2 linked regions of the Chlorogloeopsis sp. ULAP01 genome follow. The protein of the gene in region 1 interacts with the protein of each later gene in a pairwise test. Links are inferred from orthologs where the notes say so. Each region holds a gene or a part of one and is shown on either strand. Other genes may lie near its edges. The genes, in order: bioB and QUB80_RS12165.

Region 1 (6,821 bases):
CAATGTTAAACTGCAAACTCAACTGATCGGAGATTTGCTTGATGTCTCCCGAATTTTGCAAGGTAAGATGACCTTGAATGTGTGTCCGGTAGATTTAGCTGTGACGATTGAAGCAGCCAAAGAAACAGTACGTTTGGCAGCAGAGGCAAAGTCTATTCCAATTCAAACACAATTAGAGCCGACAACCAAACAAGTGATGGGCGATCCAAATCGGTTGCAACAAGTCGTGTGGAATCTGCTCATCAATGCAGTGAAATTTACTCCTACTGGTGGACAGGTTCATGTCCAGCTGAAGTATGTTGGTACAGAGGCACAAATTATAGTTAAGGATACAGGCAAGGGAATTAGCCCTGAGTTTCTGCCCTACGTGTTTGATACCTTCCGACAAGCTGATGGTACAGTCACGCGCAAATTTGGTGGCTTAGGATTGGGATTGGCAATTGTCCGCCATATTGTCGAAATGCACGGCGGCTCTGTCTGTGCAGAAAGCCCTGGAGAAGAACATGGAGCAACATTTACAGTCAGGTTACCACTAATAAGTACAACTGTACAGTCAAACCAAAACGATACTGTGTTGGATGATTTACCCAGTTTGAGTGGAGTGCAAATCTTAGTTGTAGACGATGAACTTGATTCGCGCGAGCTAATTAGCTTTATCTTGTCAACTGCTGGCGCACAAGTCACTATAGCCGCATCAGCACAGGAAGCATTGGAGATATTGAAAAAGTCACGATTTGACATTGCCGTCTGTGACATCGCCATGCCCGAAGTAAATGGTTATATGCTGATCCAGCAAGTAAGAACTTGGACTGTTGAACAAGGTGGACAAATTCCGGCAATTGCCCTGACTGCCTATGCAGGCGAACTGAATCGGCAACAAGCGATCGCTGCTGGATTTCAACAGCACATTTCAAAACCCCTCGAACCAGAGGAATTAATCGAGGCGATCGCGCTTTTACTTAATATTGCAGTTAGCTCTAGTTACACTGGAGGCACTCAATAGGCTACAACAGTAAAATTGACTAGAACAATGCTCTATAGTCTGTGGTATTGCTCTATAAGCAAAAAGCGAAGCGGCAATGAACGCGCTTCGCTATTTAAGAACTTTAATTCAGAGCTTCGTCTGATTGAAAATCAAACACAACCATGAAGTTAGCATCAGGCGACAACTGGCGTAGACGTTGCAAATGCCCGTCTGCATCAGAACGACTGCGAAATCTTGCGACAAAAACCCTTTGCGTATCTGAAAGTACGCGCACGATTGTCCAAGCATTCAGACGTTGTTTGTAAGCGATCGCGCTTATTTGTGGTTGGGGATCGTTGTATTGAGTATTTTGTGCCATGATTAAGTTATCCATAAGGTGTTCGATGAAGGGCGTTAGTGAGTCTCTTGGCGGGGATACACTAGCGCTTATTCAAATTAGATTCAATTTTTGCAAGCAAAGTTTGTCAAGTGTCAAAGTTCATTGACAGGTGTGAGTAAACAGTGAGTCAGCATAAATAACCAACAAGGGACAAGAAATCCGCAGAAAACACCCAGGGAAGACAATCAGTGACGTAGCGATTGAATTAGATACGTCCTACCTTTTAAATTTCTCTATTTTGAAAAGAATCAAATATCTCCAAGGCAAGAGATATCGCTAGTACTTAGCCTACTTGATTTGTATAAAAGCACATAATCAAAGTTAGTGCAAGGCAAATTTGCCTTTTTTTCATGGTTTGATGTATTGACTGGTAACTTCCATGCTTGGGCGATCGCTAATTTAAGTTTTTGGTGGCAGCTAACAATAATCACTGTACTATAAAATGTGTATTTTCAAGCTAAATGGGTTACCCTGCACCGAAGCCGCGCAAAGCGCGTCTACGTCCCTCAACCCAACCTACATCAGTATCATATTTTTTGTGAAATGATATTACGGCTTCTTGTAGAGTAGGAGTACGAGCTTCGCATACTCTTACGAGAAGCCGTACCTACAGGAGGTGCGTCTGGCGCGTTTACGTGACGCAAACGGTGGAGCTACTGCTTTGGGGAAGTGCGCCCTTGCAGGTAAAGTTCCTTGTTGCACCTGTTGTCGGGTAGGGGCAAGGCGACTTTCAAAGGTAGCACATAACGCCCAAAATAAGGGCTGTTCTCACCTATTACCTATCACTTATTTTCCTGACCGAATTTGTTGAATTAATTTATAAAAAGGTTGCCAATTATCTTCTTGAGCTATTGGTTCCCAAACTGATTCAATTATCGGTCTTAAGATGACTGTACTGGGATTATAACGAACTAAAGATTGGGATATTTTATCGATTTCATCTGGAGTAAAATTACTTAAAATTCGATGATAAATGCCTGACCAATGCAAGAATAGCTCTGAGTTTCCTAATGATTGGCCAATTTCTGATTTATTCATAATGTAACTTGCATCATCTCGCCATTCGGTGGAAAAACTTTGAGCCATGTCTGCAAAGAAATGGTGATAGCTAACTGGATAATGCTTCAAAAATGCAATTGTTGCCTCTAACAATTCCTCTGCTTCTGCTTCGGGTTTTTGTTCAAAACCTAGTTTCTTTAACATTAAAGAGCGATATTCAGCAAGATAATATCTATTAAAATTTGCTAATCCTGCTTCCATATCAGCGTGAGTAATTACAACTTTTAAGGCTTCTTGAAGTAATTCTAAATTCAACTTACAAATTTCTGGTTGGTTGATGTAACAATAACGTTTATAGTAATCAAAATATGCGGCGGTAAAGAAGGGATCATAATTAGGAATAAAGGCATAGGGGCCATAATCAAAACTTTCCCCTGTGATTGACATATTATCGGTGTTTAGTACTGCATGACAAAAACCAGCCGCCATCCACTGTGCCACTAGTTCTGCTGTGCGTTTGACTAATTCTGCATAGAACAAAGCATATTTCTCTGTTTCACCGACTAAATGTGGATAATATTGCTCAATGACATGATCTAACAACTTAATAGTTAAATCAGCACGACGAAGGTAGTGCAACCGCTCAAAAGTACCAAAACGAATGTGCGATCGGCTCAACCTTACCATTACTGAAGAACGGGTAGGAGAAGGTTCATCACCCCGCCAAAGGGATAAACCTGTTTCAACCATGCTCAGACAGCGTGAAGTTCGTACACCCATTGTATGCAACATTTCTGCTGCCAACACTTCGCGGACACCACCCTTAAGTGTAAGCATACCGTCACCACCGCGAGAGTAGGGCGTTCTGCCAGAACCTTTAGTACCAAAGTCATATAATTCGCCATCACTACCACGTACTTGCCCATACAGAAAACCTCTGCCGTCACCCAACTGAGGATTGTATTCCCCAAATTGATAGCCGTGGTATCGCAGTGCTAATAAGGGTTTCCGTTCCTCAAATTTACCGAAGGCGACAATGAAATCTTCATCTGTGACTGTTTGAGGATCTAGCCCCAATTTGGGTAGGAGTGCGTCATTACGCCAGCGCAGGATATGTAGAGGAAATTCTGCTGCTGCTACTTCATCGTAGTAATCATCGCCCAAAGATTCTAAGGCGGGTTCGTAGTTGAGAATCAAAAAAGGATTTTTAGAATTGGTATTTTTGGAAGTTTCAGCCAGAGTCATTACGAGTACAGCTTAGTTCGTCTTCCCTTAATGGTACCTCTAAGGAGTTGTTCTGCCCGATGAGTTGGTTGTAAGACAGAAGACAGAAGGCAGTAGCCGCTACGCGTCTACTTACCCGACGGGAAGCCGGGCAAAGCCCGTCTACAGAAGTCGCTAGCTAACGCAACGCCTGACGGCGAACGCGCAAGAGCGTAGGTAGGAAAGAGAATTTGACTTGTTTGTTCTACTCTTAGTAGGTAGCGCGCCGCCTATATAACTACTTTTGAGTATCTTACCAATTAGAATTTATCAAACTCGTCAGAATATGATCTTGCCATTGCCCATCAATTAATAAAAAATCTCGTGCATAGCCTTCTACAACAAATCCTAGCCTTTTTAACAACTTACCACTGCGTTGATTATGAGGCATATAATTTGCTGTGATGCGATGCATTTTTAATTCTGTAAAGACATACTTAGTTGCTGCTTGTAAAGCTTCTGTCATATAACCTTTGCCTTGTTCTGCTTCTGCAATGCTATATCCCACATTGCAATATTGTGCTGCACCCCTAACAAAATTTGTAAAATTAATAGTTCCAATAATTCTGTTGTAGTTATTTTTTAAGAAAATAAACAACCTCAAGGAACGGTCGTTGACAAATTCATGTAAATTCACTTCTACTTGAAATTGCCAATACTCTTCAGTGAAAAAATTATCGTCCCAACGAGGATAAAAAGGAGTTAAATAATATTGATTGCTGGTGAAATATTCTATAATTTTTGGTATATCATCTTTTATCGCTATTCGTAATAATAAATGATCGGTTATGAGTATTGGTGGTTCTAAATTCATATTCGGAAGAATGTAATACTATATATATTTATTATTTTAATAATTTTATTAGATTTTATATGGACTCAATGTAATGGGAAAAAGATAAAATCTGACACATCTGATGAAGTGACGGAGGAATATACCCTTCAGTTGCTAATTCAGTAGTAAAAATTATATTCTTCACATCACTTAAATATTGCTTACTTGATTTTTGAGTAAAAATTACAAATGCGATCGCCTACTGTGTCCGGTAAGAGCAGAAAATTTTCCAGATTTTCTGTCTTCGGCTAGCACCATCGCCCGGAATGCAGCGTGTGATGTAGGTTAATAAATCAGGAATTCATAAACAAAGGAAGATGAGCCGTGGGAATACGCTACGATTGGCAGGAAACAGAAATCAGGGCAGTATACTTTACACCATTGCTAGAGCTAATTTATCAAGCTGCTAGCATACATCGCCAATATCACGATCCCAAACAGATCCAAGTTTGTAAGCTTGTCTCTATTAAAACAGGAGGTTGTCCGGAAGATTGTAGCTACTGCGCTCAGTCTTCTCGCTATAAAACAGAAGTTAAACCACAAGCACTTCTAGACAAAGAGACAGTGGTTAACATTGCCCAGCAAGCAAAAAAAAGTGGCATTAGCCGCGTTTGTATGGGTGCTGCTTGGCGAGAAGTGCGAGATAATTCACAATTTGACGAAGTTTTGGACATGGTAAAGGAGGTAACAGCATTAGGCTTAGAAGTATGCTGCACTCTCGGAATGCTGACACCAGCACAGGCAAAGCGTCTTGAAGAGGCGGGGCTGTACGCTTATAACCATAACCTAGATACTTCGCAAGATTACTACAGTACAATTATCACCACTAGAACTTACGGCGATCGCCTCAACACAATTCAAAACGTCCGTCAAACAAATGTCACTGTTTGTTCTGGTGGCATTCTTGGTTTAGGTGAAACAGTTGAAGACAGAATTTCTATGCTGCACACTCTGGCAACTCTACATCCTCATCCAGAGTCTGTACCAATTAACATTCTCTCCCAAGTCCAGGGTACACCCTTAGAAAATCAACCTGACGTGCCGATTTGGGATGTAGTGCGAGCGATCGCCACAGCACGTGTAGTTATGCCAGCTGCGGACATACGCTTAAGTGCAGGCAGAGCCAGACTTTCTCACGTTGAACAAGCTTTATGTTTTTTGGCAGGAGCAAATTCTATTTTTTCTAGTGATGACGGGCATATGTTAACTGTAACTACACCATGTCCAGGTTATAGTGCCGATCAAGAAATGTTAAATTTACTTGGTTTAGAAATGCGTCCGCCATTTGTACGTCAACAGAAAGTGACACAAGAAGTTGTAGTCAGATAGCACAAAATAGGACACAGGGATAAAGAATTGAGGGAGTTGAGGGAGGTGAAGAAGTAATAAGAGTAAATTCTTCCCCATATTCCTTATCTTCCTCATCTGTTCCTCCCCTACTCTCCGCGTCTTCTGCTTTAAATTATCTTGGCGGCACGCAAACCGAACAACAAACCAACGGCGATGCCCAAGAAGATTGCTAAGAAAACAACATAAAATACTACAGCTAACATTTACGTTTCTCCACAATTGTCTACTAAATCTATTGAATCATTAGTTAGGGATAGTTCGTGACAGTTGGGAGTAACTCAGCCTTACTAAATCTTTGTGTTATTGCTTAGTGTAAATTCATTGTGACCTTCAACGCAGAGGGGAGGCAGCGCGCCCTTGGGGGTTTCCTCGTTGTAGCGACTGCCGTCGCGCAAAGGAAAACGCAGAGGAACGCAGAGTTTTTGATAGAGAATTCACTACTACTGCCGAAATTTAGAATTTCTGTGATGTAGACATAATATAAACGTGTTATTACCCTGGCGTAAGCTTCCAATTGCTGCTTAGAAGTTTATGCTTGGTTTGCGATCGCGCTAAATATATTCGTTTAAATACTGAACTAAAGTTATTTATTGCTACCAAAAGAGGTCAGGTTGAGTAAGTTTTCACTCTTTAAATCTTTATTATTATTTGGAGTTTCCTTGTGCCTAGTACTAGTTTGTCAAGTTACATGGGGGCAACCAAGCATACAAACCAATCTATTACAAGCACAAGCTAAGATTGCAGGTACAGATATTAATGGCGTAATAATTCTAACACATATAGGAAATGAGTCAGTACGGATTCGGGGTCAAATTCAAGGCAATCCAGCCAAGCTGACTCCTGGGCCACATGGATTCCACATTCATTCTGTAGGTATGTGCGAACCGGATGCTCAACCTCCTTTTGTTACCAGTGGTGGACATTTTGATCCTGGGCCTTCTGGATCAGAACTTCCTGTAGAGGCAAAACATCCCGATCATGCAGGTGACTTGCCGAATTTGGTAGTAGAT
Region 2 (6,900 bases), on another replicon or contig:
GCTACTGGAATTAATTGAGCCTACTCGCCAAGAGAAAGGTTGTATAAAGTATGAATTATTACAAAACCAATCCACTCCAACAGACTTTACTTTTGTTGAAGAATGGGCTTCTAATGATGCTCTTGATGCTCATCTCGCCTCAGCTCATATTAGTAAGGCAGTAGCTCAACTAGATGGTTTAGTTGCGGCTGAACCAGATATTCGTCGCTATCAGCTTTTGGCATAGTATTGCGGAAAAAAGGCTTAAGAATCTCTTAGTGTCCGCAAATTCCATACAATGCCGTCATAATTGTGTCTCTCCAAACTTACACCAGCATGACAACAGCAAGCCCCTCAAGGTAAAGTCAACCTAGAGGGGCAATTTAGAAAGCAGCAAATCTATAAAATTTACTTTACGAGTGCATCACTCTTAGAATCTTGAGATTCAATCATAATGCCTAGATATTTCAGTTGCTGCCAACTCAGTCACTTTCTGCCAGCAATTTTTGAATAATTGTCAGTCGTTGCTCGCTTGGTTTCACTTAGCGATCGCACAAAGCTTTATTTAGGCAGGAATGACTTGAACAATTAGTGAGCGTTTATCAAGCGATTGTACTTTACCCACTGAACTGAGATCGCTGACAATGCGATCTAACAGTTTTCCCGCAGCATCGCGATATTGATGCTCTCGACCTCGTAAACGAATGGTAAACTTAACAGAATCGCCTTTACTCAACCACTGGGTAGCTTGAGTGATGCGTAAATTGTAATCGGCCGTACCTACGTTTGGACGAAACCGAACTTCCTTAACTGTAGGTCTAGAACTCTGACCCTGACGTTTTTTCTTTTGATACTGAAGCTTGCCGTAGTTGAGAATTTTCGCCACAGGAGCCTCTTTGCCTTCAGAGACTACTACTAAATCGAGATCTACGCTCTCGGCTAGCTGTAGAGCCTCACGGGTGTTGACAAGACCACGATTGTTATTCTCATGATCTATCAAGAAGACTTGAGGTGACTTGATTTGCGAGTTAATTAGTTGTTTTTGGACTACGATAGTTATTTCCTCTCAATTGTTCAACAGTTTGATTTGCAATTAATGCTAAGGTAACACAATGCTAACTATGAACATAGATGCGGACATAGTTAGCATATGTGATGCGTTAAAAATAATACTTCTTTGAGAAGCTTAAAGTCTGTAATCAGAGTTAGGACGATGCCTGACTTGATACGCTCTTAATGCAGCTTGAGCAATTATAGTTCTCCTATTTCTTCTAAAAACAGGGATTTGCCCTTTTTGCACAGCTACATACAAATCGCTCTGACTCATGCCCAAACGTCTTGCTGCCTCTGCCAGTGAAACACCTTGCATTTGCATACGCTGTTGCCTTCCTTGCAATCGTAATTAGATTGCTATCTAAATTAAATTGTAACTAATTATTGAAAAATATTAAAAATAATAAATAAAGTTTGCACAAACAAAGCAAAACCAGCGATCGCCAAATATTTTATTGCTCGCCTTAATAAACAAAGTAATCATTGCGCCAGACAGGTTGACGCATTCTAAAGTATCTTAAGACCACAGACAATTAGTCTAAAGTTCACAACCGCAACTACCATGTGTCAACTGCTGGGAATGAATTGCAATGTTCCGACGGATATTTGCTTTTCTTTTGAGGGCTTTTCGGCACGAGGAGGAAAAACTGACGATCATAGCGATGGTTGGGGCATTGCTTTTTTTGAAGGAAAAGGATGTCGGTTTTTTATAGATCCCAAATCCTCTGTCAGCTCTGCGATCGCAGATTTTGTGCGGCGCTATCCCATCCACTCTACCCACGTGATTGCCCATATCCGCAAAGCCACCCAAGGTGAAATTGCTTTAGAAAACTGCCATCCCTTCCGCCGCGAACTGTGGGGACAATACTGGGTGTTTGCCCACAACGGCGATTTACCGAATTTTTCTCCAGTTGGTATGCAGTTTTATCAAGCTGTGGGTAACACCGACAGTGAAAAAGCTTTCTGCTTAATTTTAGAAACTTTGCGAGAACGCTTTCCCTTCGGCAAGCCTCCTTTAGAAGAGTTATATCCAGTATTGCAAGAAATTACTGATAAACTGGCTTCTACAGGTATTTTTAACTATTTACTGACCAACGGCGAACACTTTTTTGCTCATTGCTCAACTAAACTCTGCTACATTGTTCGACAAGCACCCTTTGCTGCTGCCCATTTGATAGACGAAGATGTAACGGTAGATTTTCGGGAATTGACTACTCCCAGCGATCGCGTTGCCGTTATTGCTACTACTCCCCTGACTGACAACGAAGTATGGACACCGATCGCTCCAGGAGAATTGCTGGTATTTAAAGACGGTTTACCAATCAAGTAGAGAATTAAGCTGATATTAACTTCACCTTTTAAATAATTAAAGTCTTGATGGTAGCTTCTTCTCGGCAAAGTAACAGTTAACATTTTGGTTCTGGCAGATGATTACCCTGCCTGCTTTGTGTTGTCTGTTTCTCTGCTTTCATTCACCTGTTAGCCGGGGGAAAGTATGATGGACTACCAGAATTTTCAGCGGTTTCTAAACAGTCGGAGCAAGCGGCGTAACCTCATCATTGGTACAGGGGCATTAACTGGTTCAGCGATCGCGAGCCAATTTTCTCATCCAACAGCGATTACTAAAGCAAGATTTCCTAATTATCCTTTTAAACTAGGTGTAGCATCAGGTGAACCCTATCCAACCAGCGTAGTAATTTGGACACGTTTGGCTCCCGATCCTTTGAATGGGGGTGGAATACCCCCTGCGATCGTACCAATTCGCTGGGAAAGAAAAAACAGGATTACCCTACTCAACCCGTTTTAAACTTCGGTAGGTTGATTAGATTGACTCAAAGTAGAACGCGCATTCAACGATAACATAACGCGTGAAATGCCAGTAAACAGAACGCTGGCACCAACTAGTGTCCCAATTAACCAACGTGCATTGAAGGGCCATTGGAACCAAATCATTGCACCCAAAAGTAGGGTTATAATGCCATCACCCAACACCCATGTCCAGTTTTGTTGGGGACGCAACTGAAATGCCAGAATTAGCTCGAATATGCCTTCAGTTAACAAAAAGCTACCCAGTAGTAGAGTCAGCGTCAGAACACCTGTTAAAGGGTAAACAAACAGCATCACACCAGTGCCAATGTATAATCCGCTTAACAGGAGCTTCCAAATAAAGCCTCCGCGATCGCGAGTTTGAAATGCATAGATGAGTTTACTAACCCCAGCGCTAGCTAAAATCGCAGCAATCCAAGTTTCAGCGAAAATGGTGGAGACGGCAGGTGCAGCGATCGCAGCAATTCCGAGAACAATCAAAATAACACCAATTAAAAGCGAGTTGTTCAAACTCTTATTAATTTCACCAGAAACATTGGTTGTCATATAAATTTTTTCCTTAGCATTATGAACTCTACGATTAGGCTAGGAAATTTTTTAGGAGTTTTTTAGAACCCTAAGGTAGATTGAGTAGGGATTAGGGGCTAGGGGTTAGGAAGAGGAGCCAGCGCTCTTGGTAGGGTTTCCAACGGACAGTTCCCACAACGGGGCGAAGCCCTCCGAAGTCGCCTCAACGGGGGGAACCCCCGCACGGCGCTTCTCTTGGCAACGGACTGTCCTCCTCCACAGGCGACTGGCGTAGACGCCGAAGGCGGATAAGCGAAAGTAAGGGTTCCCCGACTTTTAGACGCGCTTTGTGCGGCTTCCAGAAGGGTGGCGACTGGCGTGAGGGGGAGAGTGGGAGAGGAACAGATGAGGGAGATAGGGAAGATGGGGAGAATTCTTCTGTGTGTTCCTTGTCACCTGTCCCCTGTTCCCTATTCCCTATACCCAATCACTTTTTATAAAGACTTCTATACTCCCAAGGTTTAACAAACTTGGCATCATTCCAAACACCTCGCTGTTGTTGCTTGGCTTGTGCTTCGGCTTGTTGAATTGTGTCTCGACTGGGACATTTATTTAAATAAGGACGATAAACCAACGCTAATCCTTCACGTACCAATACTTCTTGAATAAACGTGCCATTTGGCAAGCGTACTTCAGCAACTTTGCGTTCGTAGCGATCGCTATCTGTCACTGTTAACTTGACGCGATCGCCTCCTTGTTGTACTAGTTGCTGTACCCGTTCTTGCGCTTTAGCACCCCAAGTAAATTGATTGCGATCGCTTGCTATTTTACTTTCTCTTTCTTTTTTGGAATGCGGTATTTCTGGTGCATCCACACAAGCAAAGCGAACGTTGAACTCGTTGCCTTGAGAATCTTTCACTTTGAGGGTATCACCATCGCTGACTCGTTCTACTAAATCACCGGAGGGGAAAAGCTGGGGAAAGAGGCGGTTGCATCCTATTAAACCCAAAATTATGATTGCAGCGCAAAGCCAGATAAAAGCTTGTTTGGTTACTTTCACAGCATCAAAACATCCAATTCTCTGTGGATTGATAATACCAAAAGGAAAAGAAACCAGAATTACCGCATCCACATGGAAATCAAGACAAATAAATAGGGACATAGCTATGCTATGTCCCCATAACTTTTGTATCCATTTTTTGTGACATACTTAGCTTTTGCGAGTAACTTCCTCCAGTGATAACCCAGCTTCCTTTACCTCTAGACGTGCAGTAAATTCTTAATCTTTATAAGTAGTAGTTTTTTCTACTACTGCTGCACTTTCTCTTTCTTGAGAGCGGCTCAAAAAGTAAACACAGCCTACTAACAAACTACCTAAAAGCATAGATCCACCCATTGAGCTACTAGTATCTTCGGATTTAACGTTTTCATTGGAACTACCTATGATTTTTTCAGAACCTGCTTGGGCAGAAGTCATAGAAAAAAATAAGGCGCTACTAGTAATAGCAGCAGACATCACTAAAACCAGAAATCGATTCTGCTTCATATTTCTACTAGTTAGGTTTCAAAATTTTTAGTTGATAAAAAATTGTCAAAAAAACTCCGTTATTTACAATATAAACCCTCAGAAGGAAGCCACGCAACAGCAAATGAGCTGACCAAGCATTGAAAAAATAAAAGTTTACTATAAAAAAAGGCATCTCACTTTCCAAAAATGAGGGCAAATCTCTGATGAACTTCTTGACTTACGTCTTGCATTTGGTGGGTTCAGGCGCAGTTGCATATTATTCTGCCGCACAGATCCGTGATCTCAAAACCCGTCCTAACATCCTTGCAGGGTTTCAACTCGCAGAATCAGGTTCTGTACCTTTTCTGACTAAACTCAGTGAACGAGCCGCAGCAGAAGGTGATAAATGGTTAGCAGAAAAACTATCAAAACACGCAGCAGACGAAACTAGACACGGGCAAATTTTTGCTCATGCCTTAAAACAGTTGCATAAACAAGTTATTGATTTTAAAAGTTTGCCAAAAGACACCGAAGAAAAGAAATCACAGGAACGACGCAGTCCCTTTTTTGCAGCCTATTTTGAGGGTCTCACTCCAGAACAATTAAAACCAGATGTAATTGACTGGAATGTATTTATGGGTAGTACTTACATTCTAGAGTTGGATGCTAGTAAGGATTTTACGCGAATGGCAAATGTTTTGCCTGAGAACGACCCAAACACTCGCAATCTCAAGTTAGGTTTGTTAAGTATTGCTAAAGATGAAACTGGTCACGCTAGCTATTTGTACGAAGCGATGATGCGACGGATGTCTGCGGATGAGGTGCAAAAATTAGTCAATCAGTGGCGCACTCGTAAAGTCAACGCTATGTTGGCATTTGCTGATAATTTGTTGCACGGTAAAGGACAAACTCGTTCGTTAGTACAAGATAGTACACCCTCAGAAAATGATTCTGAATTCATGGTTGCATAAGTCATAGAGAAAATAAGGTAAAAGGTAATTGTTTTCGCTTTTACCTTTTACCTCTTGTCTGTGCTCTTGTTCTCTTTGTTTAGATCCTCTGATTCTGAGGTTGCGAACTCTGTGAAGGTTGCTGCTGTTTTTCTGTTGGTTGTACTTGCTCAAATAAAGCAGGTGGCGTTGCCTGGCGAAAGGCTCCGCAATAATACATTGTCATCACTGCTTTAAAAGCCCAATGGTTGGATGGCACATCACTAAAAGGATTGGGTAAAGTTTCAGCTTGATTTTGAATGCAAGCTCTGGAAACCGGATTCGATTGTGTTGGAACCTGATTACCAGGTTTTTGTGCTTTTACTGGAACAGCTAAACTGCTAGCAATTAATACTACAAAGCTAGTCAGCATCTTGATGTTCATAAGTTTTAAAAGTTACCTATTTATACATCTCTAGTTTAGTTGTGTAGAGATGTCAGCGCCCTCTATTATCTAGGTCAGGCAAGGTCACAAAAACTATATGTAAGCAAACATTGCCACCAATGTTAACATTACAGCTAACCCAACCATCCAAAGTATCAATGCTCCCCAACTAACAGAATCTTGTTGGATTTTTTGCCAGAAATTATTGGTATCTGAATTATTGCTACGAATTGCCATATTTATCCCCTCCGACTATTTTTGCGCTTCACCAGACACGCAATTATCGCTAGTTATTCTGAGATAAGGATAGTAGACATGAGCATACTATACTTATCAAATCTACCTAATTGACATTGAAAGCAATATCTAATACTTTTTCTCCAAACATTTGTATTTTAAATATTTTCCTGAAGCCTCCTAGAAAGAGTATTGGGTAAATATAAAATATGCTGCATTAATTGGGAGAACAAGTATGTAATTGTTTCAACTATTACTTATGTTTATTAAGGGTTTTCTTGCCTAAAAATTTACCAACAGTTTTTTGTGATGGTAAGATAGTAAATTCTATTTTCCCACAAAGGTTACGACAAGAGCGATCGCACTCTGAAAATTGTGAAGATTCTTAATTTATTTGTTGTGAGCTTACTTACAAG

The links.
Region 2: the proteins of bioB (region 1) and QUB80_RS12165 interact in binary tests that used the Escherichia coli proteins (3 or more experiments, as listed by UniProt). The link is inferred for Chlorogloeopsis sp. ULAP01 from one-to-one orthologs.

The regions. Positions count from the first base shown.
Region 1 is NZ_JAUDRH010000009.1:210,971-217,791, forward strand. The notes cover bases 4,022-6,787. They hold bioB (biotin synthase BioB), read left to right. Parts: upstream 4,022-4,785; coding sequence 4,786-5,790; downstream 5,791-6,787. Other genes in these bases: QUB80_RS19345 (GNAT family N-acetyltransferase), read right to left, coding at 4,022-4,440; petL (cytochrome b6-f complex subunit PetL), read right to left, coding at 5,919-6,014; QUB80_RS19360 (superoxide dismutase family protein), read left to right, coding at 6,471-6,787. Outside these bases: QUB80_RS19330 (PAS domain S-box protein), read left to right, coding at 1-1,003; QUB80_RS19335 (hypothetical protein), read right to left, coding at 1,107-1,343; QUB80_RS19340 (protein adenylyltransferase SelO), read right to left, coding at 2,151-3,608; more of QUB80_RS19345, read right to left, coding at 3,880-4,021; more of QUB80_RS19360, read left to right, coding at 6,788-6,821. UniProt on the Escherichia coli protein: Catalyzes the conversion of dethiobiotin (DTB) to biotin by the insertion of a sulfur atom into dethiobiotin via a radical-based mechanism.
Region 2 is NZ_JAUDRH010000005.1:343,279-350,178, forward strand. Bases 634-3,478 are described here. They hold QUB80_RS12165 (class II glutamine amidotransferase), read left to right. Parts: upstream 634-1,594; coding sequence 1,595-2,362; downstream 2,363-3,478. Other genes in these bases: infC (translation initiation factor IF-3), read right to left, coding at 634-1,039; QUB80_RS12160 (helix-turn-helix domain-containing protein), read right to left, coding at 1,166-1,354; QUB80_RS12170 (PhoD-like phosphatase N-terminal domain-containing protein), read left to right, coding at 2,528-2,839; QUB80_RS12175 (HdeD family acid-resistance protein), read right to left, coding at 2,836-3,405. Outside these bases: QUB80_RS12150 (putative quinol monooxygenase), read left to right, coding at 1-226; more of infC, read right to left, coding at 545-633; QUB80_RS12180 (thermonuclease family protein), read right to left, coding at 3,854-4,528; QUB80_RS12185 (hypothetical protein), read right to left, coding at 4,646-4,912; QUB80_RS12190 (ferritin-like domain-containing protein), read left to right, coding at 5,098-5,844; QUB80_RS12195 (S-layer protein), read right to left, coding at 5,924-6,247; QUB80_RS12200 (hypothetical protein), read right to left, coding at 6,341-6,484.